DNA from 3 places in the Delftia lacustris genome. Region 1 is predicted to be linked to each of the others. Evidence: predicted binding sites of a transcription regulator. Region 1 holds the regulator's gene; each other region holds the start of a gene.
The links. Region 1 encodes LexA, which represses DNA repair genes until DNA is damaged. Its sites were predicted from a motif close to ACTGTATNNNNATACAGT; they were not measured.

Region 1 (9,572 bases):
AGACATCCACGGCCGCCAGGCCGGGGCGGCCACGGTTGAGCGCGCCCAGCAGCGCATCGGCCTCCACCAGTTCGGCGCGCGAGGTGTTCACGAACAGGGCTGTGGGTCTCATGCGCGCCAGATCCTGGGCGGTGACGATGCCGCGTGTGGCCTCATGCAGGCGAAGATGCATGGACAGCACATCGGATTCGGCAAAGAAATCCTCGCGCGAAGCGGCGGCCGAAAAGCCGTCGGCCTGTGCCTTCTGGCGCGAGGACTCGCTGCCCCAGACCAGAACCTTCATGCCGAAGGCATGGCCATAGTGGGCCACCAGCCTGCCAATGCGGCCATACCCCCAGATGCCCAGCGTGCGCCCGTGCAGCACGCTGCCCAGCCCGAAATTGGCGGGCATGGACGCCGCCTTGAACCCCGATTGCTGCCATGCGCCGTGCTTGAGGTTGGCGATGTACTGCGGCAGCCGCCGCGTGGCCGCCATGATCAGCGACCAGGTCAGCTCGGCCGGTGCGATGGGTGAGCCCACGCCCTCGGCAATCGCAACGCCCTGGTCGGTGCAGGCCTGCACGTCGATATGGGCGCCGGCCTTGCCGGTCTGCGCGATCAGCTTCAGGCGCGGGAGTTTTTCCAGCAACTGCCGGCTGATCTGCGTGCGTTCGCGGATCAGCACGATGATGTCCGCATCGCGCAACCGCACCGACAGCTGGCCCACACCCTTGACGGTATTGGTGAAGACCTTGGCGTTGAACGGCTCCAGCAGCCGCGCACAGTCCAGCTTGCGTACGGCGTCCTGGTAGTCGTCAAGAATGATGATGTTCATTGCCTGTGAATCTCTCATAAGCCTTTGATTTATCTCTGGGTTGCCGCGCAAGAGGTTGTCGGCAAATGTTCTGATCCGCTTTTGCGCTTTGCCCTGGGCATCATCAACGCCTACCTGAACCGGCCTGCCTGACTATTGTGTGACGCTTGCGCAGCCAGGGCCCCGAGGCCCGACGGTCACATTGTCGTTCAACCAGCCCCGGGCTTGAGGCTGAAGGCTTCGGCCCGCGCCAGATCGCGCAGCCGTGGTTACACAAGCCGCGCAGATGCCAGCAAGCCCTGGCAGGTGAAGCCGATCACTGGCACGCTCTGTCGCCCGCGCAGCTGTATCAGCGAATTACACCCTGCAACGCCTTGCGGACCCCTGGTCGGACGGGACTTGGGGGTTGCCACCTGCCGGCGAAGCCGGTGAAGGCCGAGAGTGTGATGGACCGCGCTCAGTCGCACTCAATCATGGTTCCACCCAGTATTCGGCAGCTCCGCCCTTGACTGTCACTGATGAATTGGCCGTTGCGGTTGTAGATTCCGCCATTGCTGTCGTAGCAAAGTGCACCCTTGCAACTGGATAGAGGAACAGGCTGGGCCGCCCGCGGTGTGAAAACCGGCTTCGGTGGTTCCTGCATCAGCGGCGTATTGGAGCCGCATGCAGCATTGACGCTGGTGATTGCTGCATTGGTGCGTATCCGTTTTTCATCCAGGGAAAGGGTGCGAATGCTGGATACGAATTCCAGCTCCTTGCGCGCCTCCTTGCACTGGGAGGATGCGCCGAGCTGCTCCGGTGCAGGAGCATTCGCCTTGCGGGCCTGCTGTTCGATGACGCGCTGCTGGCTCTCGATCTGGCGCTGCTGCATTTCGTTCATCTGGCGCTGCTGCTTTCGCTCATTGGCCTCTGCGGCCTCGGCCCGTTCGCGGTAGATTTCATCGTCCGATTTTTTGCGCTGTATCAGTGCGCCGGATTGGTCGCTGCTGCAGGGGCTGTCTGAAAAAATCAGTTTTCCAGAAACATCCTTGCATTGATAGACCTGGGCGGTGGCAGGTAAAGCCAGAAATGTCGCAACGATTGTCAGAGTCAATAGGCGCATATGCATCTCGGTGAATGAATGGGAGTGATGGTATCCCGGTACGGTGAATCGGTTGAGGTTAAGTTATTCCAATAGGCCGCTGCAAGGGATGCAGGGTCGGTATTGCCGCCACGGGATGGCTGCCTGTGCTCGCTTGCCCGGAGTAAACTCGACCACCGCAGCAATGGCTGCATCCATGGGAATGGAGCTTCCCGAAACCGCCCTGCAAGGGGCTGATGGCTCCTGCCTTGGTGGGGCGTGTCCTGCCGGTGGCAGGGCCGTGTCTTGATCCTGCCCGGCGCGCCCGTCCCGGTTGTTTGATGAAAGGACGGTCATGGGTATCTATGGTTTCATTTTGGTGTTCGTGGGCGGCGGCCTCGGCTCCGCGCTACGGCATGGCTCGAACCTGCTTGCACTGCGGCTGGTGGGCAGTGCCTATCCGCTGGGCACCTTGGCGATCAATGTGCTGGGCGCTTTCGTGATGGGGGTGGTGGTGGAGTGGTTTGCGCTCAAGACTTCGCTGCCGCAGAGTGCGAGGCTGTTCATCACCACGGGCATTCTGGGCGGCTTCACCACGTTTTCGACCTACGCACTGGAGATCGGCATGCTGTACGAGCGCGGCGACTGGCTCGCTTCCGTGCTGTATGCGCTGGGTTCGCTGGTGCTGGGCGTTGCCGCGCTGTTTGCGGGGCTGGGGCTGGTTCGGATGGTGGCCCATTGAGGCGCCCTGATTGCGCTATGCTGTGCGCCATGGCCCGCCTGAACGCAACGCAGATTATTCGCACCATCCATTGGATGGTGGGTTAGCCAGCGGCCTTCGGCGCCATGCAACCCGCCCAGAGGAGGCGGGTTTTTTCATTCCGCCTCCAGGGTTTTCACAAGCCTTTCAGGAGATGGATATGCAGGTTTTCGAACCGTCCCGCCATGCGGACGACGCCCAGGCCGATTCCCGCGCTGCGCGGCCGGCCACGCTGCACATGGTCTGCGGCAAGATCGGCTCGGGCAAGTCGACGCTGGCACGGCAACTGGCGGCGCAGCCCGGCACGGTGCTGGTCAGCGAGGATTCCTGGCTGGCCGGTTTGTATCCTGGCGAGATGCAGTCGGTGGCCGACTATGTGCGCTGCAGCGCGCGGCTCAAGGGATTGATGGGGGCACATGTGCAGGCGCTGCTGGATGCCGGCGTTTCAGTGGTGCTGGACTTTCCTGCCAACACGCTGGAAGGCAGAGGTTGGGCGCGCAGCGTGTTCGAGAGGGTGGGAGCCTCCCACCGCCTGCATTTCCTGGATGTGCCCGATGAGGTCTGCAAGCAGCGCCTGCGTGCGCGCAATGCGGCGGGGGATCATCCCTTTCAGGCCAGCGATGAGCAATTCGACCTGATCACCAGCTACTTTGTCGCGCCTTGCGCACAGGAGGGCTTCGACGTGGTGCATCACCCGTATGTGCGGGCCTGACCGCAAAGGCCGTGCGGCCGCCGGCTCGCCCACTGGAACGCCTCCTCGATCGCCTACTCAATCCCCGCCAGACCGTGCCTGCACTTGCACCCAATAGCGTGTACGGGTGCTCAACTGCAAGGGGAAGCGGCTGACGAGCGCGGCCAGGGCGCGATCGGTGTCGTCCACGGGAAAGGCGCCCGAGACACGCAGGCCTGCCACCTCGGGCGTGCAGCCCAGGTAGCCGGGCCGGTAGCGGGCGAGGGCGTCGATCAGCTGGCCCAGCGGCATGTCCAGCGCGATCAGTCCGCCTTCGTGCCAGCTGGCGGCAAAGGGATCGGCAGACGCGGGTGGCTGGGCGGCGCTGGCCGAGAAGGCGGCGTGTTGCCCGGCCTGCAGCTCGGTGGGGGTGGCTTCGCTGTCCAGGGGCTGCAGGCGCACGGTCTTTTCCTGCACGTTGACATGGCACAGGCCGTCGTCCGCGACATGGACCGTGAAGCGCGTTCCCAGGGCCAGTACATGGCCTTGCGGGGTTTGCACACTGAAGGGGCGGCCCAGTGCGTCTGGCCCGGTGGCGACGAGGATGCGGCCGCGGTAAAGGCGCAGCAGGCGCTGGCGGTCGTCGAAAGCCACGTCCACGGAGGTGGCTGTATCCAGGGCCACCAGGGAGCCGTCGGGCAGCGTCAGGTCGCGGCGCTCGCCAGTGGCGGTGCGATGAGCGGCCTGCCAGTGCTCGAGCGGCGCGCCTTTCCAGGCGAGCCAGGCCGTGGCACCGCTGCCCAGGCCAAGGGCCACAGCACGCACCGCAGAACGGCGATTGGGGTCGGAGCGGCGGCCCAGCGCCTGGCGCGCCAAGGGTGCGGGCAGATGCGACAGCTGTGCGGTGACGGATTGCACGCGCAGCCAGGCGCGCTGGTGGGCGGGGTCGGCCTCGTGCCAGTCCGTCCATGCCTGCTGCAGGCTTGGCGTCACCGCGGTGCCGCGCAGTTTCACATGCCAGGCAGCGGCCTCATGCAAGGCCCGTCGGTCGTTGCTTTCCAAAGTTCCCTCGCCCATGTGGCTATGCCAGGACCAGGCAGCAATGCTCCATCGCCCGGGTCAGGTAGTTGCTGACGGTGCGCAGCGACACGCCCAAACGCTCGGCGATCTCGGGGTAGCTCAGTTCCTCGAAATGGGACAGGACGAAGGCTTCGCGCACCTTGGGTGCAAGGCCCTGGAGCATGCGGTCCACGTCGAGCAGGGTCTGCTGGACGATGGCCTGCTCCTCGGGCGAAGGCGCCAGCGACTGCGGCAGCTGGGCAAGATAGTCCAGATAGGACTGCTCCAGCGTGCGGCGGCGAAACAGGTCGGTGACCAGGCCGCGGGCGATGGTGGCCAGGTAGCGCCTGGGCTCGCGGATGTCCTGCTGCGGCACTGGCGAGCGCAGCAGGCGCACGAAGGTGTCCTGGGCCAGGTCGGCCGCATCGTCACGGTTGCCCAGGCGCTTGCGCAGCAGGCTTTCCAGCCAGGGATGGTGATTCTGGTAGAGGCTGTGCACGGAGAGGGCTTGTGCGAAAGAAGCGGGGAGGCCGGGCGTAGAAGCCGAGGTGGGCAACGTGTCGGTTTCGGTTGCAAAAGATAATAAGAATGCTTATCAATTATCTTTCACGCGGGCTTTACTCCTGAGGACTGGGTATCTTTCTGTTGCATGTGCGCTACAGGGAGATGCTGGCGGAACTTCCACGCCGGCCCTGCGCCGGGCGATTGCGCTGGTAGGCGCTGGGCGGAGCGCCAAAGCTGCGCCGGAAGACGGCGGCGAAGGCGCTGGGACTGTCGTATCCATGGGAGAGCGCCACTTCCAGGACCGAGGCGCCAGCGGCCAGCCGGGGCAGGCTGAGCAGAAGACGGGCCTGGCGGCACCATGCGCCGAAGTTCATGCCGGTCTCGCGCAGGAACAGGCGTGCCAGCGTGCGGGGATGCATGTGCAGCCGCTGTGCCCAACTGGCCAGGCCGGCGTCCTGCGATGGGTCGTCCACAAAGCTGCGGCAGCAGGCGGCCAGGGCGCCATGCCGGGGCATGGGCACGTGCAAGGACAGGGCGCGGGCGCGCTCCATTTCGTCGAGGATCAACTGCATGACACGCTCCTCCCTGCCGCCCAGCGGGTAGTCCATGGGCAGCTCGATGGCCTCCAGCACGAGTTCGCGCAGCAGGGGCGTGACCTGCATCACTCGGCAGTCTTGCCACAGGCCGGGCCGCAGCCCCGGCTCCACGAACACGGTGCGCATGGCCACGGGGCCGGCGGCCATGTGGATGGCGTGCAGGGCCTGTGGTGGAACCCAGACGGCGCATCCCGGGGGGACGACCCAACTGCCCGAATCCGCGCGGATCAGCATCACTCCCTCGGTGGCATGTAGCAGCTGGCCGCGGCGGTGGGCATGCGGTGCGATGGCAGCGCCGGCCGCCATGTCTGTGGCAAAGGCCACGACCGGGCGGGCCGTGTGCTCGCCGTGCGGGGGCAATGGAGCGGCCGCAGGCACGTCATCCAGGCAGGCGCGGGTGCGGGCATGGGAAAGTGGGCCACTTTGCCGGGTTGTCATTTTCTCGACGATTGTTGTTGCTTCGTAGCAGGAATGCAGATCATGCACTTCCTACGATGACCCACTTTCAATCCGCAGGAAAGTGGCAGGTATGGAGATGATTTCCCTTTCGAGAATGACGGACGTGACAGGAGGCAGGGCATGAACCGCGCACGTCTGGGGCTGCTTACGGGCACGCATGCCATCAACGACCTCTACCAGGGACTGGTTCCTGCGCTGTTGCCCTTCATGGTGCTGGAGCGCGGCTACAGCTATACGGAAGCCAGCGGCCTGATGCTGGCGGCCACGGGCCTGTCGAGCATGGTCCAGCCGCTGTTCGGCCTGTATGCCGACCGGTCGCCACGGCCCTGGATGGTGCCGGCCGGCTTTGTGGTGGCCGCCCTGGGCCTGGCCCTGGTGGGCATGAGCCCGGACTACTGGGTCAGCTGGTTGGCTGCCGTGCTGTGCGGCCTGGGGATCGCGGCCTACCATCCGTCCGCAACGGTGGCGGCCCGCATGGCGGGCGGCAGCTCGCAGAAGGCGATGAGCGTATTTTCGGTGGGCGGAACGGCGGGGGCATCGTTCGCTCCCATGCTGGCTGCGGCCGTGGTGGGCGCAGGCGCCTTGCACCGCAGCTGGATGCTGGCCCTGCCTGCAGCGGCCATGCTGGTGCTCTGGTATGCCTGTACCTGGCGGGATGGAGCCAAGGACCATTGCGCCACCCGGCGCCCGGCCGTGGCGCAGGGCGAATTGCCCGCCAACCACTGGCGCGCCTTCTTCCTGCTGTGCGGGGTCATCGTCTGCTGGTCGATTCCCTATGTGACGGTGCTGTCCACCCTGCCCATGTTCGTGACGCGCGAGCTGGGCGGCTCGGACTTCATGGGAGCGGCCACGCTGACCTCATTCACAGCCGCTGCGGCGGTGGGCACTTTGCTGGGGGGCACGCTTGCAGATCGCCGGGGGCGCATGCAGGCCATCCGCGCCGGCTACCTGTTGGCATTGCCTGCTCTGGCGGCCCTGGCCCTGGCCTCCACGCCATGGATGGCGTTGGCCTGCACCATGGCCCTGGGCGTGTGCATGTTTCTTCCGTTTGCCGCCCAGGTCACGCTGGCCCAGGACTATCTGCCGCGCAACCAGGCCACGGCCAGCGGGCTGACCCTGGGGCTGGCCATGTCGATAGGCGGCATGGTGGCGCCGTTGTTCGGCATGCTGTCCGATGCGCGCGGACTGCGTTTTTCGTTGAGCGTCGTGCTGTGCATTCTGTGCGTTGCCGCGGCGCAGGCGTGGTGCATGCGCAATCGGCGCAGCGAGGGGAGTGCTGCACCGGCGGCTGTCAGGGCCTGATGCGCAGCCCCTGCCGCTGGGCAAGGCAAGAGACAGGCCCGGGCTCTCGCAGACCGGGTGGACGGGTCGGTCTCAGGGCGACCTCAGGCCGGTGTCTGCGCGCCGTGCGCTTCCATGCGTTCGAGGGCGGCACAGACATCGGCCATGCGGCCCGAGATGAACAGGCATTCGGGCTGCTCCTGCGGCGAGCGCTGGATGATGCGCAGACCCGAAGGCAGGGCCTGATCTGCCGGAAGGGAGGGCAGTTCGGGTTGCAGGGGCAGCAGCAGCTGCGCATCCCTGTGTTCTGGCAGCCGTGCTGACTTGCTGCGCCGCTGCTGGCTGCGGCGGCGTGCCTTGCTGAAGGACAGGATGGTCGCCTGCTCGGATTGCACAGGCGATTCGGGCTGGATGGTGCGCATGGCGGGCTCCATGGCGGCGGCGGGCAGGCGAATGCCCTGTGCCAGGCGCAGGAAGGACAGAGAAGACAGTGTTGGCAGAGCGAATCCCATGTGACGACTCCTGTTGGCGTATTTCAAAGAGGCATGGACACAGGCAGGATTGCGGTTTGCGGGCAAAGCTCCGCCCAGGGCGAAGCTGCAAGGCTTCGCGCCTACCACCTGGGCGGTGCATGAAATAGGGTGTGGCAACCCGTGCAGGGCTGCCCGTCCGGCTTACATGGACATGCTGTTGCGGATCAGCCCCACGGCCAGGCCTTCAATGGCAAAGGCCTCTTCGGGAGCGACGCGGATCACCGGGTAATCGGGGTTTTCCGGCAGGAGCTCCACGCCCTGCGTGGTGCGGCGCAGGCGCTTGACGGTGACTTCATCTCCCAGGCGTGCCACGACGATCTGCCCGTTGCGGGCTTCATGCGCGGACTGCACGGCCAGCAGATCGCCGTCCATGATGCCCGCGTCGCGCATGGACATGCCGCGCACGCGCAGCAGATAGTCCGGGCGGACCTGGAACAGGCTGGGTTCGACGGAATAGGTCTGGTCGATATGTTCCTGGGCGAGAATGGGCGAGCCCGCCGCAACGCGGCCCACCAGCGGCAGCATCAGCGGCGCCAGGGCCGACAGCGGCAGCCCGAAGCTGGTGCCGCGTGCGGCATTGATGTTGCGCACGGTGTCGGTACGCAGGCGAATGCCGCGGGAGGTGCCGCTGACCAGTTCGATCACGCCTTTGCGGGCCAGGGCCTGCAGATGTTCCTCTGCTGCGTTGGCGGACTTGAAGCCCAGCGTGTTGGCGATTTCCGCGCGGGTGGGGGGCGCGCCCGTGCGGGAGATGGCGGCCTGGATCAGGTCCAGGATCTGTTGCTGGCGGGCGGTGAGCTTGGGATGGTCGAGCATGGCGTGCGTCCGGTCCTTGAATTCAGATGGCAGGCAGAGAAGTCATCTGATGATTTATACAGTATCTGTATTTTTAACCAGTTTTCCAAGAGGTGCAAGTGGGGCAGTCAAAGTTGGTGATTCTTGGCACGGGCGGCACCATCGCCGGCCGGGCGGATTCGCAGTCGCAGGCAGTGGGATACAAGGCCGGACAGATCACGGTGCAGTCGCTGCTCGATGCCGTGCCGGATCTGGAGCAGCAGGCGCTGGGGCCTGTGCAGACGCAGCAGATCGCGCAGGTGGACAGCAAGGATATGGACTGGCCCGTGTGGCGCGCGTTGCTGCGTGCCTGCACGCAGGCGCTGGAGGATGCGGACACACGCGCCGTGGTGATCACGCATGGAACGGACACGCTGGAAGAGACGGCCTGGCTGCTGCACAGCCTGCTGCCTGCCGCCAAGCCCATAGTGCTCACTTGCGCCATGCGCCCGGCCACGGCCCTGCTGGCCGACGGACCGCAGAATCTGCGCGATGCCGTGACCGTGGCCGCCAGCGGCGGGCGCAGCGGTGTGTGGGTGGTGGCCGGCGGCGAAGTGCATGCGGCGGCCCAGGTGCAAAAAGTCCACCCTTACCGACTGCAGGCCATGCGCTCCATGGAAGGTGGCCCGCAGGCCGTGGTGGAGGAAGGACGCGTGCGCTGGCTGGTGCCTGATGCGCCGGTCACGCCGGTCGCCCCCGTTGCGCGGATGGTGATTTCCGCTCCCGCGCTGTCTGACCTGCTGGCGCTGGATGAGCTGCCCTGGGTCGAGGTGGTGTTCAGCAGTGCCCTGGCGCGAGCCTGCGGCGTGGATGCGCTGGTGGCCGCAGGCGTGCGCGGCATCGTGGTGGCCGGCACGGGCAATGCGACCGTTCACGAAAGCATGGAAGCAGCCTTGCTGCGTGCGCGCGACAAAGGCGTCTGGATCTGGCGGGGCACGCGCTGCGCCGAAGGCCTGCCCGTTGCCTCGGGGCTTGGCACGGACCCCGCAGAGGCCGATCTGGTCCAACTGCCCGTGGCCAAGG
Region 2 (9,572 bases), 1.0 Mb from region 1:
ATTGCCGCGCTGGCGCCCGTGCAGGACACAGGACATGCAGCGGCGGCTCCGGGCTCCGATCAGCGCGGTCATGGCATCAGATTCCTCAGGGTGAGCGTGCCGGTGGCCAGTTGCAGCAGGGAGCCGGCATTCGCATCGCATCGGGCCGGGACACCGCCCAGTTGCGCCCAACGCTCGCAGACGGTGGAGGTCATGCCCTGCGTCACCTTGCCGGAGCTTTCCAGCAAGAGGGCAAGGCGCAGGGAACGGATGGCTTCCTGCGTCCCGGGCAACGTGGCCGTGAAGGCATCGACCCTGCGTATCGCGCCGGGCGCTGTCTGCCGATCGATGCCGAACTCGAAATGCACCGCCCGCACGCCATCGGCGAGCGGCACAACCTCCTGCGCGGCCCGGCAGACCAGCACACCACTTTCGACGGTGTATTTCTCCGCGAACATGCCGGTCGCCGGCGCCGGAGCGTCATAGGGGCCCGCGGCCCCCAGGTTCGCCGGCGTGCCCGCACAGTCGGTTTCCGCAGCGTCCCGGGGCTGGAAGCGAAGGCAGATGGTCTGCGCGTCAGCCGCGTAGAGCGCCTGTCCCTGGGCGAACTGGCAGCCGTTGGGATGGGGCGAGGAATCGGCAGGAAATGCGTCGAACATCGCCTGCGAAGGGTCTCTCCTGTAGCCTGCCTTGGAGAACTCGGAGTCCAGCACGGCCAGCGCCAGCCTGCTGTTGCCGAGGTTCTCGCTCTGCCCCACGCGAAAACCGAAGCTCGACAGCCCCTGCATGTAGATGGTGGTGGCAATCAGCACGAGGAACAGGCCGATGGCCAGCGCCACCAGAATCTCCACCAGGGACAGGCCCGCCTGGGACGGCATGCGCATGCGGCACGCCCGTGCGCCCGGCCCGCGCTCAAAGCCGCGACCGCAGCGTGAATGTGCAAAATTCATTGTCGCTTCCATCCAGACATTGGCCTTTCTTGACCGGCCAGGCCACCGTCACGGACACCAGGCCGTCGGCATCGGCGCTCACGGCGAAGGAGCTGTCGATGCGGTCCTCGGTGAGATCGGGCACCAGCTTGCGGGCCCGCTCGCCCCAGCAGGCCAGGCGCTGCGCCCGCGGCTGCGGCAAAGGCTGGCAGGCCGCGGGTGCCGCGGGCATCGCGGCACCCTCCAGCTTCTGGTAGCCGCCCAGTTCCGCCACGGGCGCGCCCTTCGCGTCCAGGACCGTGGCCGTGTCCCCCCGCAGGGTCTCCAGCAGTTCGGAAGCCAGCATGGATGCCATCTGGCGACGCTCGGTATCCACGGTGTATTCAATGGCACGCACATGGATGCGCACGGCGCCCAGCAGCCCCACGGCCACCAGCAGCACGGCGACGAGTACCTCGATAAGGCCTGCGCCGCGTTGCCTGCGAGAAGGAAAAGGAATGGACATTTGGCAGACCCGTTGCACGCGCATCAGCAACTGCCGCCGGCAGGCAGCCGCTGCTGGCGCACAAGCCCGGCGCGGGTCACTCTCAGGCATTGCATGCGCGTGGCATGGCGAGCCGTGACGGTCAGCGTGTACAGCGTGCTGGCGCCGGAGAACTGCCTGGCGGTCCCCGTGGTTTCGAATAGGACACCCTGGGAAGAATCACCGGAGGGCGAGACGGTCACGGCATCAGGCACCCGGGCCTCGCGCACCAGTTGCCCGCCCGACTTGGCGGACCATGTCTGCCCCGCGCCCACGAAGCTGCTTTCCACCCGTTTGTAGACCGCTTCGGAGCGAGCCAGCTGCAGCAACGACTGCAACTCGAGCGCAGCCGAGCTGACGCGCTGGTTGGCTATTTGGGCGATGAAGGAAGGAGCGGCCAGAGCGGCCAGAATCGCGACCAGCGCCACCACCACCATCATCTCGATGAGGGTGAAGCCACGGGGCCATTGCCATGTGCCGCCTGGACAGCCGTTGCGCGTGTAACCGGGGTTTTTCATGCAAGCGTGCTTCTCGTTGCCGGGGAACCATGCGACAGGCCTGCAAGCCCTGCGCCATTGCTCTTGATTGATGTTTGCAATCGTAATGCAAAGGCAATTTGGAACACCTATTGACACAGGTTATGGGACAAATATAGGACTTGTCTTATAAAAACCTGCGCAAAGCGCAACACCCCATCCAGCAAGCCCGGCCCGCCGTCCGTGCACGCAAGCTCGGCGGGACGGCCCGCGCAACGGGCATGGCCACGGTGGCGGTACGGCAGATCGCGAAGTCAGGCAGGCCTCGCACCAAGCGCCTGAAAATCCACGGCAGCATGAGCGGCCGCAATCCAGCCGCAGCGCGATTGGCCATGCGAATATCCCGTCTGCTTCCAGCCCGAGGAAGATAAAGTTTGCGCCCAAAGCAAAAATCCCCAGTGCATTTCTGCACTGGGGATTTTCTTGTTTGGGGTGGCTGATGGGGCTCGAACCCACGACAACAGGAATCACAATCCTGGACTCTACCAACTGAGCTACAGCCACCGTTGAAGCATTCGATTATATGCCAAAAACCAGCAGACAAATGCTTTGGAACAGGCGTTGCGTGACGGATCGGGTGCAGCATGAACAACGGCGCATCGGGGGAAGCGGGCAAAGGGCAGGATGGCGCCATCCTCCATGCAGTCACAGCCGGCAGGGACCTTGTCCGGCGCACCTGAAGCTGCCGGGGACAAGCTGCCGGGCACAAGCAGTCCCCCTGCCGCCCAAAGCAAAAATCCCCAGAGCATTTCTGCTCTGGGGATTTTTTTATTTGGGGTGGCTGATGGGGCTCGAACCCACGACAACAGGAATCACAATCCTGGACTCTACCAACTGAGCTACAGCCACCGTAGAAGAACGCTATTCTATTCCAAAAAACTGCTTGATTTCTGAAATTTCTGTTTTTCTAGAAATTTCCCTCATCAGGGGCGCGGGACCTTGATCTGCACCTTGAGCTGTTTCTTGAGAAGCTCGTAGTATGCCATAGCTTCCGCCACGGCCGAGCTTCGCAGGAAGTCCTGCTTCTGCGCGGCAGCCGCCTGCGCATCATCGGCCGGACGCTCGACGATGCGGTTGATCTTGACCACGGCATAGCCTTGCGCGCCCAGGTCAACACCCGTCCACGCAGGCAGCTGGGCCGTGGGCGCACGCAGGGCAGCGTCCACCACTTCGCGCGACTGGCCTTCGGGCTGGTCACGGCTGATCACCTTGGCTGCGGGCAATTGCGCCGCGTCAGGCTTGGCCTTCCATGCGGCGAGCTTGGCTTCGCCATCGGCCTTGGCCAGTTCGGCGGATTTTTGCGCCACATACAGGGTGCGCAGCTTGTCGCCGACCTCGGCCATGGGCAGCGTGCGGGCAGGCGTGTACTCCACCACGCGGCCAGCCACCAACTGGTTGGAACCCAGCTCCACCGCATCGGTGTTGCGCTTGTTGTTGAGCGAATCGCTGGAGAACAGCGCCTCCAGGAAACGGGGATTGGCCAGGGGGCCCTTGACGTTGGGGCCGGGCTGGCGCGTCACATGGTCTGCCTTTTGCACGGTGAGCTTGAACTTCTCGGCCACGGGCTGCAGGCTGTCCGACTGCTCGTAGACCGCGTTGGAGAAGCCTTCCGCCAGTTCGGCGAACTTGCGCTGGGCCTGCTGCTGCTTGAGTTCGGCCTCCAGCTTGGGACGCATCTGCTCGAAGCTCGGTGCCTTGGGCTTCTTGATGTCCACCAGCGAGATGATGTGGTAGCCGAAGTCGCTGTGCACCACGTCGCTGATGTCGCCGACCTTCATGCCGAAGGCTGCATCCTCGAACGGCTTGACCATGGCACCACGGCCGAAGTAGCCCAGGTCGCCACCCGATGCAGCGGAGCCGCCGTCCTGCGAGTTGGCCTTGGCCAGCTCGGCGAAGCGCTTGGGGTCCTTGCGCAGCTCGGCCAGCAGTTCCTCGGCCTTGGCCTTGGCTTTCTCCTGCTCTGCCGCGGGGGCATCCTTGGATGCGTTGATCAGGATGTGGCTGGCGCGGCGCTCCTCGGGACCGGCCAGGCGCTCGGCGTTCTGGTTGTAGTAGGAACGCACATCGTCTTCGCTCAGCGTGATGCCGGCCTCGATGCTGGGCACATCCAGCAGCAGGTATTCCACCTTGGCCTGCTCCAGTTGCTGGAACTGGCTGGTGTGGGCGTCGTAGTAGGCCTTGAGGTCGGCCTCGGTGGGCTGGACCTTGCTGGCGTAGGCGCTGGCTTCGAAGCGTGCCACCTGCACTTCGCGGCGCTGGTACAGCGCATCGATGGCCTGCTTGACCTGGGCGTCGGTCGCAAAGGCCGTGCCCGTGACGCCACCCATCACCTGGTTCATGGACAGTTCGCGGCGCAGATTGGCCTCAAAGCCCTCAGGCGTCAGGCCCTGCGATCCGACCAGGGCGCGGTAGGCTTCGGCATCCATCGAGCCATCCGGCTTCTTGAGCGCGGCAATCGCGGGAATCTCCTGCAGCGTGCGCACCAGCTGTGCATCCGATGCGGCCAGGTGCATCTTCTGCACGGCAGCGGCCAGCACCTGGTCACGCACCATCTTCTCCAGCGTGGCGTAGCGCGCCTGCGGCGAATCCAGCAGCTTGGGGTCGACGTTGGGGTTCTCGGCGCGCAGGCGGTCGCTTTCCATGCGGTGCGCGTTCTCCCAGTCGGCCTGTTTGATCTCATGTCCATCCACACGCGCGACGATCACGCTGGATTCGGTGAAGTAGTTCTGGTTGACCCCCACGAAGATGAACGAGGGAATGATCAGCAAGAACAACAAGATCATCACGAACTTGGAATGCTTGCGGATGGATTCGAACATGGTCTGTCTTTCAGTGGCAGAAATAGAAAAGGCGAACTTTCGTTCGCCTTTTGTTCTTGGTGGGTGCTGACGGGGTCGAACCGCCGACCTACGCCTTGTAAGGGAAAATTCCACCGTTACAAATCAATAGCTTACAGCGTCTACCAACTTCGTCCCACCAGCTTTAAGAGGTCGAAGCGAAACATTCTACTTTCTCCTGCACATCAGCCTCTCGCTTCGCCGGGTCATATACGCCACAGGCGGGGACTGCGCTGACTTGAGGGGATCGCCGGTTACTGTATATTTATACAGCACAAGGAATTCGGCCATGCCCCACCTCATCACCCCCTCCACCCCCGTCGCAGCCACGATGCCGTCGATGCTCCTGCCGACCCCTGACAGCCCGGTACGCGCCGGCTTTCCGAGTCCGGCAGAGGACTTCAGCTGCGCCCGGATCGACTTGGCAAAGCTCATGGTCAAGCACCCTCAGTGCACGTTTCTGCTGCGTGTGCGCGGTGATTCGATGACCGGGGCAGGCATCTTTGATGGCGACCTGCTGGTTGTAGACAAGTACCTCCGGCCGCAGCACGGGGATATCGTCGTCGCCGAAGTTGATGGCGACTTCACGTGCAAGCGGCTGTGGTCCAGGTTTGACCAGGTGATGCTGCGGCCAGAGAACCCCACCTATCCCGACATCCGAGCAAAAGAGGGGCAGCACCTTGAAATATGGGGCGTGGTCGTGTGCGCCGTGAAGACGTTTCGCGCTTTGTGAGTTGCCCATGTTCGCCCTGCTTGACGGCAACAATTTCTATGTGAGCTGCGAGCGCGTGTTTCGACCTTCGCTCAAGGGCCTGCCAGTGATTGTGCTCAGCAACAACGACGGCTGCGCTATCGCCCGGTCCGAGGAAGCCAAAGCTTTGGGCATCAAGATGGGCGAGCCATTCTTCCAAATCAAGCACCGAGTGCACCAAGGCCTGGTCGCACTGTCCGCAAATTTCGCGCTGTACGGCGACATGAGCGATCGCATGATGTCCTTGGCTGCCGGCCTCGGCCCTGAGCAGGAGATTTACAGCATCGATGAGTGCTTCATCGGCCTCGGTGGCGTGCGCGACGTAACGCGCCGAGCCTGGGCGATTCGCGACCGAATCCTGCGCGGCGTAGGCATCCCCACATGCGTAGGCATCGGCCCGACCAAGACCCTGGCAAAACTGGCCAATCACGTGGCCAAGGACGCCGAAAGACAGCCCGGCAGCTATCCTGCCTCACTGGCTCAGGTGTGCAACCTCACCGAGCTATCACCGGCACAACTGCAATCGCTGCTGGAAAGCGTGCCCGTGGGCGACGTCTGGGGCGTGGGGCGCCGAATCAAGATGCGCCTGCTGGATCACAAAATCTTCACGGCTTGGGACCTTGCCCGCGCGCCACAGCCACTGCTGCGCGCCCACTTTGGCGTGGTGCTGGAGCGCACGGCGCGCGAGTTGCAGGGCATGCCGTGCCTGGGGCTGGAGCATGAGCCACCACCAAAACAGCAGATTGCCTGCACGCGTTCTTTCGGCCGCCCGGTCAGTGACCTGGCGCCGCTTGTCGAGGCTGTGTCCACCTTCGCACAGCGCGCGGCAGAAAAACTGCGCGCACAAGACCACAGGGCCGGCGCCGTGCATGTGTTCGCGCACACAAGCCCCTTCCGGGATGGCCCGCGCTTTGCCCGCAGCACCACCATCCAACTCCCACAGCCCAGCAGCGACACGGCCCTGCTGGTGCGTGCTGCAGCGCGCGGGATCGCCAAGGTCTACGAGCCCGGCTATCAGCTCGCAAAGGCTGGCGTGATGCTCCTGGATCTATCCCCCGCGACAGTGCAGCAAAACTCATTGCTTGAGGAGTCCACTGGCTTCGCACGCGACCACAGCCCGTTGATGGAAACCATGGATCGCCTCAATGCGCGGTTCGGCAAAGGCACGTTGGGTGTGGCCAGCGCACTACAAGAGTCCGGTTGGGGCATGCGCCAGGACCGCCGGACACCTCGCTACACGACCGAGCTGAACGAAATCCCCGTCGCACGCACGTAACCCCAGGAGACCCCATGAAAATGCCTCTTGACGTTGAGCTGTACCCAACCCTGCTGACCATGCCCCGATGGTTTGGCATGCCAGAGGTCAAGATCCTGCCCGGCCTTCCGGAACACTACTCAATTGATGAGGTTCAACCTGGCTGGTTTGTTGTCACGGATCTTGACGGAGACCGCATCTACAGCGGTCTTGGGCCGGTGTCTGTCGAGAGTTCGCCAGCGCCCTTTTGATAGAGGCCATGCCGGCTTACTTCACTGGCCTGATTACCGATGGCATGCCTTCAACAGCCCCCAAATTGACAGCCACAGGAGGCTGCCAACGCAGATCAAATTTGCGCTTGTCGCTGGGCACGGGCTCGCCCTGGTCATCTTTGAGCGGCCCGCTCCAATAGCCATGCCAATGCGCGCGCCGGATGTGGCCGCGAGGGCTGGCACCCTCGCCGCCGGCGGGCGCCGTCTCTGCAGCCTGATAGGCCGCGCGCAGCGCTGACCCCATCCGCACGCCCACGTCCCACTCGGCCGGCCCCTGGGCGGCAAACAGCTTCCAGCCGTCCCGCCTGGTGCGCGTGGGCTGCGGGTTGGCAGGCTGGCCAGGCTGGCCGCGACGGCTGAAATCCGCTGCGCTGCAGAGGTACAGCAGCAGCGACACCAGGGGCTCGGCCCAGCTGATGTGTTCGCGCCGCGAGTCGCCCGCAGCAAACGGCATGCCGAGCGCTACGGCATGGACACCGGCGACATCGGAGGCCCGTGCAACGCTTTCGGCCAGCGGCCAGTCCCCCAGATGCAGAGGGACGGGGACTAGGCGCTCAGGCAGATCCAGCAGCAGGCGCAACTCCGAGCGGCCGGTGTTGGCGTCATGCTCCAGGTGGGCAAAAAAACCGTGCAGTTGGCCGATGGACAGCTCAAAGCCCGGCGTCTCCACGTAGACGCACCACTCGGGCAATTGCATGAGCACACGTGCCGGCAGGTCGCCCGACACCGGCGTGTCGATGACGGCAGCATAGACAGCCGGATCAAACCGGTAGATGCCCTGTGTCATGCGCCAAGCGATCAGGGCAGACATGCGGGCCACATCGCCGATGCGATCCAGGCCCAAACGATTGGCGCCACCGCCCGAAACGATGGCGTAGGCCCCAGCCATTGGCAGAAAGCACCAGTCCGGCCAATCAAAACCGGGCTGGCCACGGTCGGCGCGGAAAGCATCGGCCTGCGACCAAGCGAATGGGTAGTCCTGGCCGGCCTGCAGAAGGTGCACGCGGGCGCGATGGGTTTTCTTGCCGAATTGAGTCATCGGCCGATTAGGCCAGATCGTCGAACAGATTTCCGACCGGGGGCATGGTCGCATTGATGCTGCTCACGACTGCCTGCATCTGCTCGATAGAGCCAACAGCCACGACGATGTGGCCGCTCCGTTCCTCGCCAGGAACTTCGGTCTTCCAGATGTTTGCAGGATTGAAGAAAGCCACACCGGATTCTTTGCTTATCCATGCGACATGCTTATGCGGCTGCATTGGGGCTTGTTTCTTTTCCATGGTCTGCTCCTTGAGAGTGCTTCCCGGCTACTCACCGCCGGAGGGTGTTGTCAGCGTTGTGCTGCCATGGGTATAAATGTAGTACGGATTCCGTACTAAGTCAACAATTATTTTTCGCCGAGCGGCTCTAGCCCGGCATCTATGGCGGCGCAGGCCAGTGCCAGCCAGCGCGGCAGCACCCCCTCGCGCTTGAGGTACTCCGCGAACGTGGTGCGGCCCATGCCAAGGGCATCCGCTGCGGTGTTGTAAGTGTAGCCATGGCGGGCCTGCCAGGCGCGAAGGTCGGCGGAGGTCATGTGTTGCGGGCCATCCAGCGAGCTGCCTCCGATGGAGAAAGCAAGTCGGCTTCAAGCGTAAAGCCACCGCCCTCCTCGATCTTTTTCTTCTGCCTTTTGTTTGCGCTCATGTAGCTATCAAGAGCGTCGTCCTTTGCCTGCTCTACGCCCATGGAGGATACAGTTCCCAGGAAAACGCTGCCGCCCGTATGCCAGTAGAGCGACACGTCAAAGACTTTGCTATCCATGGCGCTTAAACCAGACCAGCGAGTTCAGCCAGGCGAGCGCGGGTGATGATCGCGGAGTCCCCGGGGCGGGTCCAAAAGGCTTCGCCGTTGAAGGTGCCTTTGCCACGAACCAGGCCGAGGCCCTTAGCGATCTTGCTTGCTTCGCGGATGGTCTTGATTGCTTGCATGGTGATCTCCTGGTTGCGGCGCTCAACGTGTCGCCATGGGGCCTAATGTAGTACGGAAACCGTACTACGGCAAGCACTTTTTACTGCGCCGCATGGATCATCGCGGTGCCGGCGTCGTAGGCCCGTTCGCAGGCATTGCCTCGGCCACGGGCATCGTCAGCAATGCGCGCCAGCTCTCCCGCTCGCTCGTCAGCGCGGCGCTGCAGCTCGGCGAGCAGATCGAGGGCTGCGGTGTCTGGCGCGCACTGTCCGGCAGCGGCGCGAGCCTGGGCGGCGGCACGGTGGGCGGTGATGTAGTCGGCGAGGTCGCCGCGCAGCCGGCCAGCAGCAGCACGGGCAGCATCAGCGTCAGCCGCGAAGCGCGCCAGGTCCTGCCTTGCCTGGGTGTCGATGTTGCGCAGGTCGTCACGGTGCTTGTCCTCCAGATTTCGATATCGCTCAGATGCCTGGCGCGCGGCCGTGGCCGCCGCCTCTCGCTCGCCAGCCAGTTCGGCGCGGGTCTGGGCTGCATCGCGCTCGG
Region 3 (9,572 bases), 3.1 Mb from region 1:
GCCGCGCTACGTGGTCGTGGGCATCGGCCTGAATGTGCGCCCCCGCCCCGGCGACGGCATGCGCACGCCGCCGGCCAGCCTGCTGGAACTGGACGAGCGCCTGGACGCGCCCACCGCCCTGGCCTGCGTGCTGCCGGGACTGGTGTCCGACATCCAGGCCTTTGCCGCCCAGGGCTTTGCGCCGCTGGTGGACCGCTTTGCCCAGCGCGACCTGCTGCGCGGGCGCGCCGTCAATCTCAGCGACGGCGAAAGCGGCATGGCCGAAGGCGTGGGCCGCGATGGCGCGCTGCTGGTGCGCACGGCGCGCGGCCTGCAGGCCATCACCAGTTCGGAAATCAGCGTGCGGCCGGCTGCTGTAGGCTAGAGCGATTGATGCACTAGGCCCGCCGAGAAACGACATGCTGCGAATTGCCTTTCTGCTGCTGGTGCTGGCCAATGCCGGCTACTACCTCTGGAGCCACGGCCAGCTCCAAGCCCTGGGCCTGGCCCCCCCGTCCACGACCGAGCCCGAACGCCTGGCCCAGCAGGTGCGCCCCGAGGCGCTGAGCCTGCTGAGCGTGGACAACGCATCCACCACGCCCTCACCGGCCGCCGCCCCGTCCACGCCAGCGCCGGCCTCCACCCCGGCAGGCGGCGAGGAGCCCGCCCCTGCACCCAGGCCCGCCCAGGCTGCAGGCCAGCCCACCAGCTGCCTGGTGGCCACGGGCATCGAAGACCGCCATGCCGAGGCGCTGCGCCGCGGCCTCATCGCCCAGGTCGCCAGCGACCAATGGGACCTGAGCAGCACGCACCAGCCGGGCCGCTGGATGGTTTACATGGGCAAGTTCCCCGACGCCGAATTCCTGGAACGCAAGCGCGCCGAACTGCGCGCCCGCAAGATCGATTTCGACCGTGCGGGCGGCGCGCTGGAGCCGGGCCTGTCGCTGGGCCGCTTTTCCACCGAGGAAGCGGCCACGCGCGAGCTGACCAACTTCGCGCGCCAGGGCGTGCGCACGGCCCGCGTGGTGCAGGAGCGCCCCGACATCACGCTCTACACCCTGCGCCTGCCCCAGGCCACGGCCGCACTGCGCAGCCAGGTCGAGGCCATGGGCGGCAAGGCCTTCGAGGGCAAGCCGTTCAAACCCTGCTGAACCCGTTGGGCACGCCATGCGAAAAGGCCCGCGATCACAGGATCGCGGGCCTTTTTCATTTCAGCCGCCGCGGGTCAGAGCGCGCGCGGGTCGGTGGCCATGAGCTGCTCGACCAATACCTTCAGATCGGTGGTCAGGCGCAGGTAGCCGGCCTGGTCCAGTTCCAGGGTCTGCTCGTTCATGTAGAGCTTGCGGTTGATCTCGATCTGGATGCTGTGGCGGTGCTCGGCAGGCTTGCCGTAGCGGCGCACCAGCTCCACGCCCTTGTAGGGATGGTTGTAGTCCACGCTGTAGCCGCGCTCGCGCAGGAAGGCGCAGATGCGCTCGGACAGCGCGGGGCTGGCCGTGCTGCCGTCGCGGTCGCCGATGACGAAGTCGGCATGCACCAGGCCCGGGTGCAGCGTGGCATGGCTGGCGGCGACGGAAGGCATGGAATGGCAGTTGATGTGGATGCTGTAGCCATGGCGCGCATGGGCGGCGTCAATGGCGCGCTCCACGGCGGCGTGGTAGGGCTTCCAGCAGCGCTCGATGCGCTGCAGCAGCTCGGAGGCCGGCAACTGGCGGTCGTAGATGGGCACGCCCTCGTCGGTGAACTTCCAGATCAGGCCCTTGCCCAGGCGAACCTTCTGCAGCACGACCTGGTCGGTGGTGACGGGCAGCGGCCAGTCGCCTTCGATCATGGTGGTGTCGATCTCGGTGGTGTCGCGGTTGGCATCCAGGTAGATGCGCGGGAAATGCGCCTCCACCCAGCCCACGCCCATGCCTGGCGCAAAGGCATAGATCTTCTCCACATGCGTGTCCTCGGCCTGGCGCAGCGTGGCCAGCGGCAGGCAGGAGCCGAAGTCCTGCGGGTAGACCGTGCCGCTGTGCGGCGAGTCCAGCACCACGGCGCTGGTGCCGGCCACGCTGGTCACCATGGGCTGCGCGGCATCGGCCGCGCCGGAGCCTGCCGCGCCGGGCAGGGATTGCAGGAAGTTCTGACTGATCAGTCGCAGGACGGGATGCATGAGGAAGTGGTCTATCTCGGTTACGCATTGCACCGCTGCGCTGCGGCCAGCCCGCCATGAAACTGGCGCGTCCCAGGCCAGGGACGCCGAGCAAGGGCCGCCCCGCAGCGAGGGCGTCGTCCCCCTCCCGCGAAGCGAGAGAGGGGGAAGGCGCGAAGCGCCTCAGGGGGAGCCTTTAATCCAGCTGGATCTGGGCCGTGGCGGCAATCTTCTTCATCTTGGCCACTTCGCTGGCGATCTGCTTGGTGAAAGCATCGCTGCTGGTGCCGGAGATGTACAGGCCCTGGGCAGCCATGCGCTTTTGCACGGCCGGGTCCTTGAGCGCGGCCGCGATGGCCTTTTGCACGCGGGCGATCTGCTCGGGCGGCGTGCTCTTGGGGGCCACGAGGCCGAACCAGGAAGGATCGTTCAGGTCGGCGTGGCCGGCTTCGGCGTAGGTCTGCACATCGGGCAGCACGTCCAGGCGCTCATGCCAGGACACGGCCAGGGCCTTGACCTTGCCGCCCTTGATGTGGGGCAGCGAGGACGCGACCTGGTCGAAGTACACGGGCACCTGGCCGCCGAGCACGTCGTTGATGGCCGGGCCTGCACCACGGTAGGGAATGTGCTGCATCTCTGTGCCCGTGCTCTTCATGAACTGGGCGCCCCACATGTGGCCGATGGTGCCGTTGCCGGGCGTGGCGAAGCTGACCTTGCCGGGGTTGGCCTTCAGGTACTTCACGAACTCGGCAAAGTTGTTGGCAGGCACCAGCTTGGGGTTGATCACGATCACGCCGGGCGCCTTGACGATCTCGGTCACGCCGACGAAGTCATTGATGGCGTCGTAGGGCAGCTTCTTGAACACGGCAGGGTTCACGCCATGGGTGGACAGCGTGGCAATGCCGAAGGTCACGCCGTCGGTGGCACGTGCCACTTCGGCCATGCCGATGGAGCCGCCGGCGCCGGCCTTGTTCTCGATCACCACCGCCTGGCCGCCCAGCAACTTGGGCAGCACGTCCTGCATGTTGCGCGGGACCATGTCGGTGGAGCCACCAGCAGGGAACGGAACGACGATGCGCAGGGGACGGGTGGTTTCCTGGGCGAAGGACATTCCAGGAACGACAGAAGAAGCGGCGATGGAAGCAAGGAAATGGCGTCGTTGCATAGGATCTTTCTTACAAACAAGGTCAGATTAAAAGAAATCTGCTCACAAAAAAAGCAAATACTGTGCCTGTTAATATTCCGAACAGGAATAGTTTCATCATATCCCTGTCATGAGTTTGCGCCGCCTCAACCCGCCCATACATCTGCTGCGCGCCTTCTCCACCGTGGTGCGCTTCGGAGGTGTCTCGCGCGCGGCCGAAGCCTTGCACTTGACGCAAAGCGCAGTCAGCAAGCAGATCCAGGAGCTGGAGAAGTGGGTGGGCGTGCCGCTGTTCGAACGCGAGCGCAAGCGCTTGAGCCTGACGCCTGCGGGCGAACGCTACGAGCGCGCCGTGCGCGCCCTGCTGGGCCAGCTGGAGGCGGCCACCCTCGAACTCATCACCAGCGATGACAGCCGAGGCGCGCTGCACCTGTCATCGCTGCCGACTTTCGCGGCCAAGTGGCTGATCCCCAGGCTGCCCCAGTTTCAGCAGCGCTATCCACAGATCACGCTGCACTTTGTACCCTACGTACACAGCTACCAATTTGACAGTCCGGGTCTGGACTGCGCGATTTTGTTCGGGGACGGGCATTGGAGCGGCGCGCACGCCCACTATCTGGTGGGCCGCCAGGTGGCGCTGATCGCACCGCCACATGGCACGGGCCCCGAGGCGCGCATCACCACGCCCCAGGACGTGGCGCGCTGCACGCGGCTGCGCCACGTGACCATTGCCGACGCCTGGGCGCGCTGGAGCGAGGCCCACGGCATCCACGGCATCAGCCCGCTGGCGGGCCCGCAGTTCGACCAGTTCCAGACCATCATCCGCGCCGTGATGGCGGGCATGGGCATCGCACTGGTGCCACGCTGCCTGGTGCTTGACGAGCTTGCCGCCGGCCTGGTGAACGAGCCCCTGCCCCAGCACGGCTACCAGAGCGCCCTGGGCTACTGGCTGTGCTATCCGGCCGACCGTGCCAACCATGGCACGCTGGGCATCTTCCGCAACTGGTTGGTGGACCATGCGGCGCAGACACCGGGACGGGTGGCGATGGCCCCTGTAGCCCCCGATGCCCCTGCGGCAGCCGGTCAGGCGCCACCTATGCCGCAGGCTTAGGCGGCGGCGGCGAGCGCAGTGCCGTGAAGCGCACGCTGAAGCGTGCGCCCGGTGGCTGCTGGCCCGGATGCGCATCCTCCAGCACCACCTGCCCGCCATGCTGGCGCGCAATCTCCAGCACGATGGGCAGGCCCAGGCCCGAGCCATCGGCCTCCGAGCCCAGCACGCGGTAGAACGGCTGGAACACCAGCTCGCGCTCGGCCTCGGGCACGCCCGGCCCCGAATCCTCCACCTGCAGCAGCAGGACCTGACCAAAAGGATCGGCCAGCACACGCACGGTGACCATGCCCGGCCGGCTGCTGGTGGAAGGCGTGTAGTTGATGGCGTTGTCCACGAGGTTGCGCACCAGCTCGGTCAGCAGCGTGGCATTGCCCTGCAGCCAGACGCCGGTGGCCGATGACTCGGCGCCGTCGTATCCCAGGTCCACATGCTTGTCCATGGCGCGCGGCAGGCAGTCGCGCACCACGTCGGTGACGATGCGCACCAGGTTGCAGGGCTGCATGGCCAGGCCGCGGCCCACGCCGGCGCTCTCGGCGCGCGCCAGCGCCAGCAACTGGCTCACCGTGTGCGTGGCGCGGATGCTGGAGCGCGCAATCTGTGCCAGGGACTGCCGCAACTCCTCCGTGCTCACGCCCTCGCGCTGGGCCAGTTCGGCCTGCATGCGCAGCCCGGCCAGCGGTGTCTTGAGCTGGTGGGCCGCGTCGGCCAGGAAGCGCTTTTGCGTAGCCAGCGAGTCGCCCAGGCGGCCCAGCAGGTCATTGACCGAATCCACCAGCGGCACGACTTCCAGCGGCACGTCCTTGTGGTTGATGGGCGAAAGGTCCTCGGGCCGGCGCGCGCGGATGCGCTCCTCCAGCCGGTGCAGCGGCTTGATGCCGCGCGCCAGCGCCAGCCACACCAGCAGCGCGGCCAGCGGCAGGATGACGAACTGCGGCAGCATCACGCCCTTGATGATTTCCGTGGCCAGCACGCTGCGCTTTTCGCGCGTCTCGGCCACCTGGACCAGGGCCTGCGGTTCGCCCGGCAGGGGCATGCGCACCCAGACATGGGCCACGCGCAGATCGATGCCGCGAAATTCCGCATCGCGCAACTGCACGGTGCCGCCGGACGGCAAGCCTGGAGGCGTCGCGCCAGTCAGAGCCTCGTCGGGTTCGGGCGGCGGCGGCAGGTCGCGCTCGCCGGCCAGGTATTCGCCCTTCACGCCCAGCACCTGGAAATACACGGTGTCCGATTCGTCGGCACGCAGGATCTCGCTGGCCGACTGCGGCAGGTTGAACAGCACCTTGCCGTGCTGCACCATCACCAGCTGGGCCAGCGCCTGGGCGTTGTATTCCAGCGCGCGGTCGAAGGGTTTGTTGGCCAGGCCCTGGGCCACCAGCCAGGTCAGCGCCAGGCTCACGGGCCACAGCAGCAGCAGCGGCGTGAGCATCCAGTCAAGGATCTCGCCGAACAGGGAGCGCTGTTCACGCTGGAAGATTTTCATCGGCGGGCAGCCCCTTACGACGGGTTCACGGCCCCGCGGCAACCACCACTATGCGCAGGCAAGCCAACCCGGGCCTGACAGCCACGGCAGCGGCCTCAGGACGCGATCTTCTCAAGGCAGTAGCCCAGGCCGCGCACGGTGGCGATGCGGATGGGGCCGCGCTCTATCTTCTTGCGCAGCCGGTGGATGTAGACCTCGATGGCGTTGTTGCTGACTTCGTCGCCCCACTCGCACAGGCGCTCGACCAACTGGTCCTTGCTGACCAGCCGGCCGGCCCGCTGCAGCAGCACTTCCAGCAGGCCCAGCTCGCGCGCCGACAGCTCGACCATCTTGCCGTCGATGGTGGCCACGCGGCCGGCCTGGTCGTAGACCAGCGGGCCGTGCTTGATGGTGCTGCTGGCGCCGCCCATGCCGCGCCGCGTGAGGGCGCGCACGCGCGCCTCCAGCTCGGACAGCGCAAACGGCTTGGCCATGTAGTCGTCGGCACCGTAGTCCAGCCCCTGCACGCGCTCCTCCACGCTGTCGGCCGCCGTGAGGATGAGCACCGGCAGCGCATCGCCGCGGCCGCGCAGTTTCTTGAGCACTTCGAGACCGTGCATCTTGGGCAGGCCCAGGTCCAGGATCAGCAAATCGAATTCGCTGCTGGTCATCAGCGCGGTGTCGGCCTCGCTGCCATTGGCCACATGGCTGACCACGGCGCCCGAGCCGCGCAGGCTGCGCAGCAGGCCATCGGCCAGGACCTGGTCGTCTTCGGCAATCAGAATGCGCATGGGGGATGTCTCCTGTAATGCAGGCGCGCTCTGGGAGTTGGAAATGCGCGCCTTTAATTCCCAGGATTCTAGGATGCGCCCCGCAGCGCGGGCAGGGACCTTACCCGAGTGAGCCGCCGCCCGCGTAGGCCTCCAGCCCCAGCGCCACCACGGTGGCGATGTCGTCGCCGACTTCCTCGCGGAATTCGGCCTCGGCCTGGGAGACGGCGTCATGGAAAGCCTGCAGCCAGGCCAGGCCCGCTGGCGTGAAGCGGATGCGGCGCGCGCGCGCATCGCGCTCGTCGCTCTCGCGCGTGACCAGGCCCCAGGCCTCGCACTGGGTCACCAGGTCGCCCATGGACTGCTTGGTCATGCCTGCGCGCTCTGCCAGGTCCGTCAGCCGGTCGCCAGCCAGCGACAGATGCCGCGTGATGTGGATATGGGCCGCCCCCACCTTGTCGCGCGCAGCGAGGTTGGACAGTGCCAGCGGCACCTCAACATCGCGCGCCATGAGCTGCAGCACACGCGCGTCGAACCGCCGCATGGCATGGCCGAGCAACCGGCCCAGGTGGGTCTGGCGCCAGGCGTCGGCGGGCGGCGTGACAGGGGAAAGCTCACTCATGGATGCATTGTGAAGGCAAATCCAACAAGTCAGGAAAACTGACCAAAAACACCAACAAATCAAGGCAGCAAGCCCATAAACTACTGTTCAAGCATCCAGCCTGAATGCAAATACAGAGCTGAATCCATACCCAACCCAGGAGTCCGCATGAACACCGCCGTCACCACCGCCAACAGTGAAAAAGCCAAGGCCCTGCAGGCCGCACTCGCCCAGATCGAAAAGCAGTTCGGCAAGGGCACGATCATGCGCCTGGGTGAAGGCGAAGCCATCCAGGACATCCAGGTCGTCTCCACCGGCTCGCTGGGCCTGGACATCGCCCTGGGTGTGGGCGGCCTGCCCCGTGGCCGCGTGATCGAGATCTACGGCCCTGAATCCTCGGGCAAGACCACGCTGACGCTGCAGGTCATCGCCGAAATGCAAAAGCAGGGCGGCACCTGCGCCTTCATCGACGCAGAACACGCACTGGACACCAGCTACGCCCAGAAGCTGGGCGTGAACCTCAACGAAGTGCTGATCAGCCAGCCCGACACCGGCGAGCAGGCCCTGGAAATCGTGGACAGCCTGGTGCGCTCGGGCGCCGTGGACATGATCGTCGTGGACTCGGTGGCCGCACTGACACCCCGCGCCGAAATCGAAGGCGAGATGGGCGACCAGCTGCCCGGCCTGCAGGCCCGCCTGATGAGCCAGGCGCTGCGCAAGCTGACCTCCACCATCAAGAAGACCAATTGCATGGTCATCTTCATCAACCAGATCCGCATGAAGATCGGCGTGATGTTCGGCAGCCCCGAAACCACCACGGGCGGCAATGCGCTGAAGTTCTACGCCTCGGTCCGCCTGGACATCCGCCGCACCGGCACCATCAAGAAGGGCGACGAAGCCATCGGCAACGAAACCAAGGTCAAGGTCGTCAAGAACAAGGTCTCGCCCCCGTTCAAGACCGCCGAGTTCGACATCCTCTTCGGCGAAGGCATCTCGCGCGAAGGTGAAATCCTGGACATGGGCGTCAACGCCAAGATCCTCGACAAGTCGGGGGCCTGGTACGCCTACAACGGCGAAAAGATCGGCCAGGGTCGCGACAACGCCCGCGAATTCCTGCGCGAGAACAGCGGCCTGGCCGTGGAGATCGAGAACAAGGTGCGCGACAGCCTGGGCATTGCCCTGCTGCCCACGGCCGGCGGCGATGCCCCCGAAGCCAAGGCTGCCAAGGCGGGCAAGGCCAAGGCCGACAAGGACGGCGTGATCGAAGCCTGAGCGCCCAGACCCCTCACAGCAGGCGCCGCAGCGCCTGCGCACACTGTGTTTGCCATCTTGGCGCAGGCTCACGTCTGCGCCTTTTTTATCGCCGGGACGCCCCAAGGCAAAAAAGCGGCCCCCTTGGGGGGCAGCGGACCTTGCGCAGCAAGGGGAGCGTGGGGACCTTTTTTATTCGGGATGATTCAGGAGACATTGCCGCATGGGATTCGCCAAGCTGTCGCTCAAGGGCCGGGCGCTCAAGCTGCTGGGCCAGCGCGAACATTCACGGCTGGAGCTGGAACGCAAGCTCGCCCCCCATGTTGAGGAAGGCGAGGACCTGGGCGCCATGCTCGACGCGCTGGAGAAGCGCGGCTTCATCAGCGCCGAGCGCGTGGCCGAGTCCGTGCTGCACCGCAAGGCCGCGCGCTTTGGAACATCGCGCGTGGTGCAGGAGCTGCGCAGCAAGGGGCTGGACGATGGCCTGGTGCGCGCCGCCGCAGAACAGTTGCGCGCCACCGAACTGCAGCGCGCCCATGCCGTATGGCGCCAGCGCTTCGGCACACCGCCGGCCACCCCGCAGGAACGCCTCAAGCAGATGCGCTTTCTGGCCGCGCGCGGCTTTGGCGGAGAAATAGCGAGCAAGGTGCTGCGCGGGCGCAGCGAAGACTGGGATGACGGAGCTGCAGACGAAGGCAACTAATCCACGCGCCGGGTTGCGCCCCAGCACACCAGCGACCCCACGGTCACCAGCGCCACGCCCTGCCAGAAGCCCCAGCCCGGCTGCACCTGCAGCCAGGCACTGGCCAGCAAGGCAGAGAACACGGGCGTGAAGTACGAGGCCGCCGCCATCACGGCCAGATGCCCGTGCTGTATGCCGTGCTCCCAGCAGCTGTAGCCCATGGCCGTGAGCCCGCCCACGGCCAGCAGCTGCAGCACCACGGTGCCTGACCAGTGCATGCCGCCTTCGCCACCCAGCCACAACCACTTGATCCACAGCGCCAGCGCAGTCCAGATCAGGAACAACCCCACGGCATTGTGCCCCCCACCCCAGCGCCGAGCAGCCAGCGAATAGCAGGGCCACAGCAGAGCCGCGCCAAAGGCGAGTCCATAGGCC

Region 2: a site for LexA is predicted at 5,061-5,078, ahead of U6958_RS22240 (LexA family transcriptional regulator). Genes of this name have one in related genera too.
Region 3: a site for LexA is predicted at 7,325-7,342, ahead of recA (recombinase RecA). Genes of this name have one in related genera too.

The regions. Positions count from the first base shown of each region.
Region 1 covers NZ_CP141274.1:3,580,383-3,589,954, reverse strand. The annotation lists gene U6958_RS17820 (D-2-hydroxyacid dehydrogenase family protein) at 1-814, opposite strand, end outside; gene U6958_RS17815 (DUF4124 domain-containing protein) at 1,251-1,895, opposite strand; fluoride riboswitch at 2,064-2,127, shown strand; gene crcB (fluoride efflux transporter CrcB) at 2,209-2,595, shown strand; gene U6958_RS17805 (ATP-binding protein) at 2,774-3,325, shown strand; gene U6958_RS17800 (FecR domain-containing protein) at 3,383-4,360, opposite strand; gene U6958_RS17795 (sigma-70 family RNA polymerase sigma factor) at 4,365-4,841, opposite strand; gene U6958_RS17790 (helix-turn-helix domain-containing protein) at 4,999-5,880, opposite strand; gene U6958_RS17785 (MFS transporter) at 6,022-7,203, shown strand; gene U6958_RS17780 (hypothetical protein) at 7,287-7,694, opposite strand; gene lexA (transcriptional repressor LexA) at 7,857-8,531, opposite strand; gene U6958_RS17770 (asparaginase) at 8,630-9,572, shown strand, end outside.
Region 2 covers NZ_CP141274.1:4,579,506-4,589,077, forward strand. The annotation lists gene U6958_RS22205 (PilX N-terminal domain-containing pilus assembly protein) at 1-72, opposite strand, end outside; gene U6958_RS22210 (prepilin-type N-terminal cleavage/methylation domain-containing protein) at 69-863, opposite strand; gene pilV (type IV pilus modification protein PilV) at 892-1,413, opposite strand; gene U6958_RS22220 (GspH/FimT family pseudopilin) at 1,437-1,949, opposite strand; tRNA gene U6958_RS22225 (tRNA-His) at 2,396-2,471, opposite strand; tRNA gene U6958_RS22230 (tRNA-His) at 2,741-2,816, opposite strand; gene U6958_RS22235 (SurA N-terminal domain-containing protein) at 2,891-4,786, opposite strand; gene U6958_RS22240 (LexA family transcriptional regulator) at 5,094-5,537, shown strand; gene U6958_RS22245 (Y-family DNA polymerase) at 5,545-6,831, shown strand; gene U6958_RS22250 (hypothetical protein) at 6,846-7,061, shown strand; gene U6958_RS22255 (hypothetical protein) at 7,078-8,175, opposite strand; gene U6958_RS22260 (hypothetical protein) at 8,129-8,362, opposite strand; gene U6958_RS22265 (hypothetical protein) at 8,470-8,658, opposite strand; gene U6958_RS22270 (hypothetical protein) at 8,655-8,885, opposite strand; gene U6958_RS22275 (hypothetical protein) at 8,891-9,052, opposite strand; gene U6958_RS22280 (DUF2514 family protein) at 9,133-9,572, opposite strand, start outside.
Region 3 covers NZ_CP141274.1:6,689,128-6,698,699, forward strand. The annotation lists gene U6958_RS32055 (biotin--[acetyl-CoA-carboxylase] ligase) at 1-364, shown strand, start outside; gene U6958_RS32060 (hypothetical protein) at 399-1,130, shown strand; gene U6958_RS32065 (N-formylglutamate amidohydrolase) at 1,205-2,137, opposite strand; gene U6958_RS32070 (tripartite tricarboxylate transporter substrate binding protein) at 2,313-3,281, opposite strand; gene U6958_RS32075 (LysR substrate-binding domain-containing protein) at 3,391-4,371, shown strand; gene U6958_RS32080 (sensor histidine kinase) at 4,355-5,854, opposite strand; gene U6958_RS32085 (response regulator transcription factor) at 5,950-6,624, opposite strand; gene U6958_RS32090 (MarR family winged helix-turn-helix transcriptional regulator) at 6,725-7,225, opposite strand; gene recA (recombinase RecA) at 7,373-8,476, shown strand; gene recX (recombination regulator RecX) at 8,679-9,158, shown strand; gene yddG (aromatic amino acid DMT transporter YddG) at 9,155-9,572, opposite strand, start outside.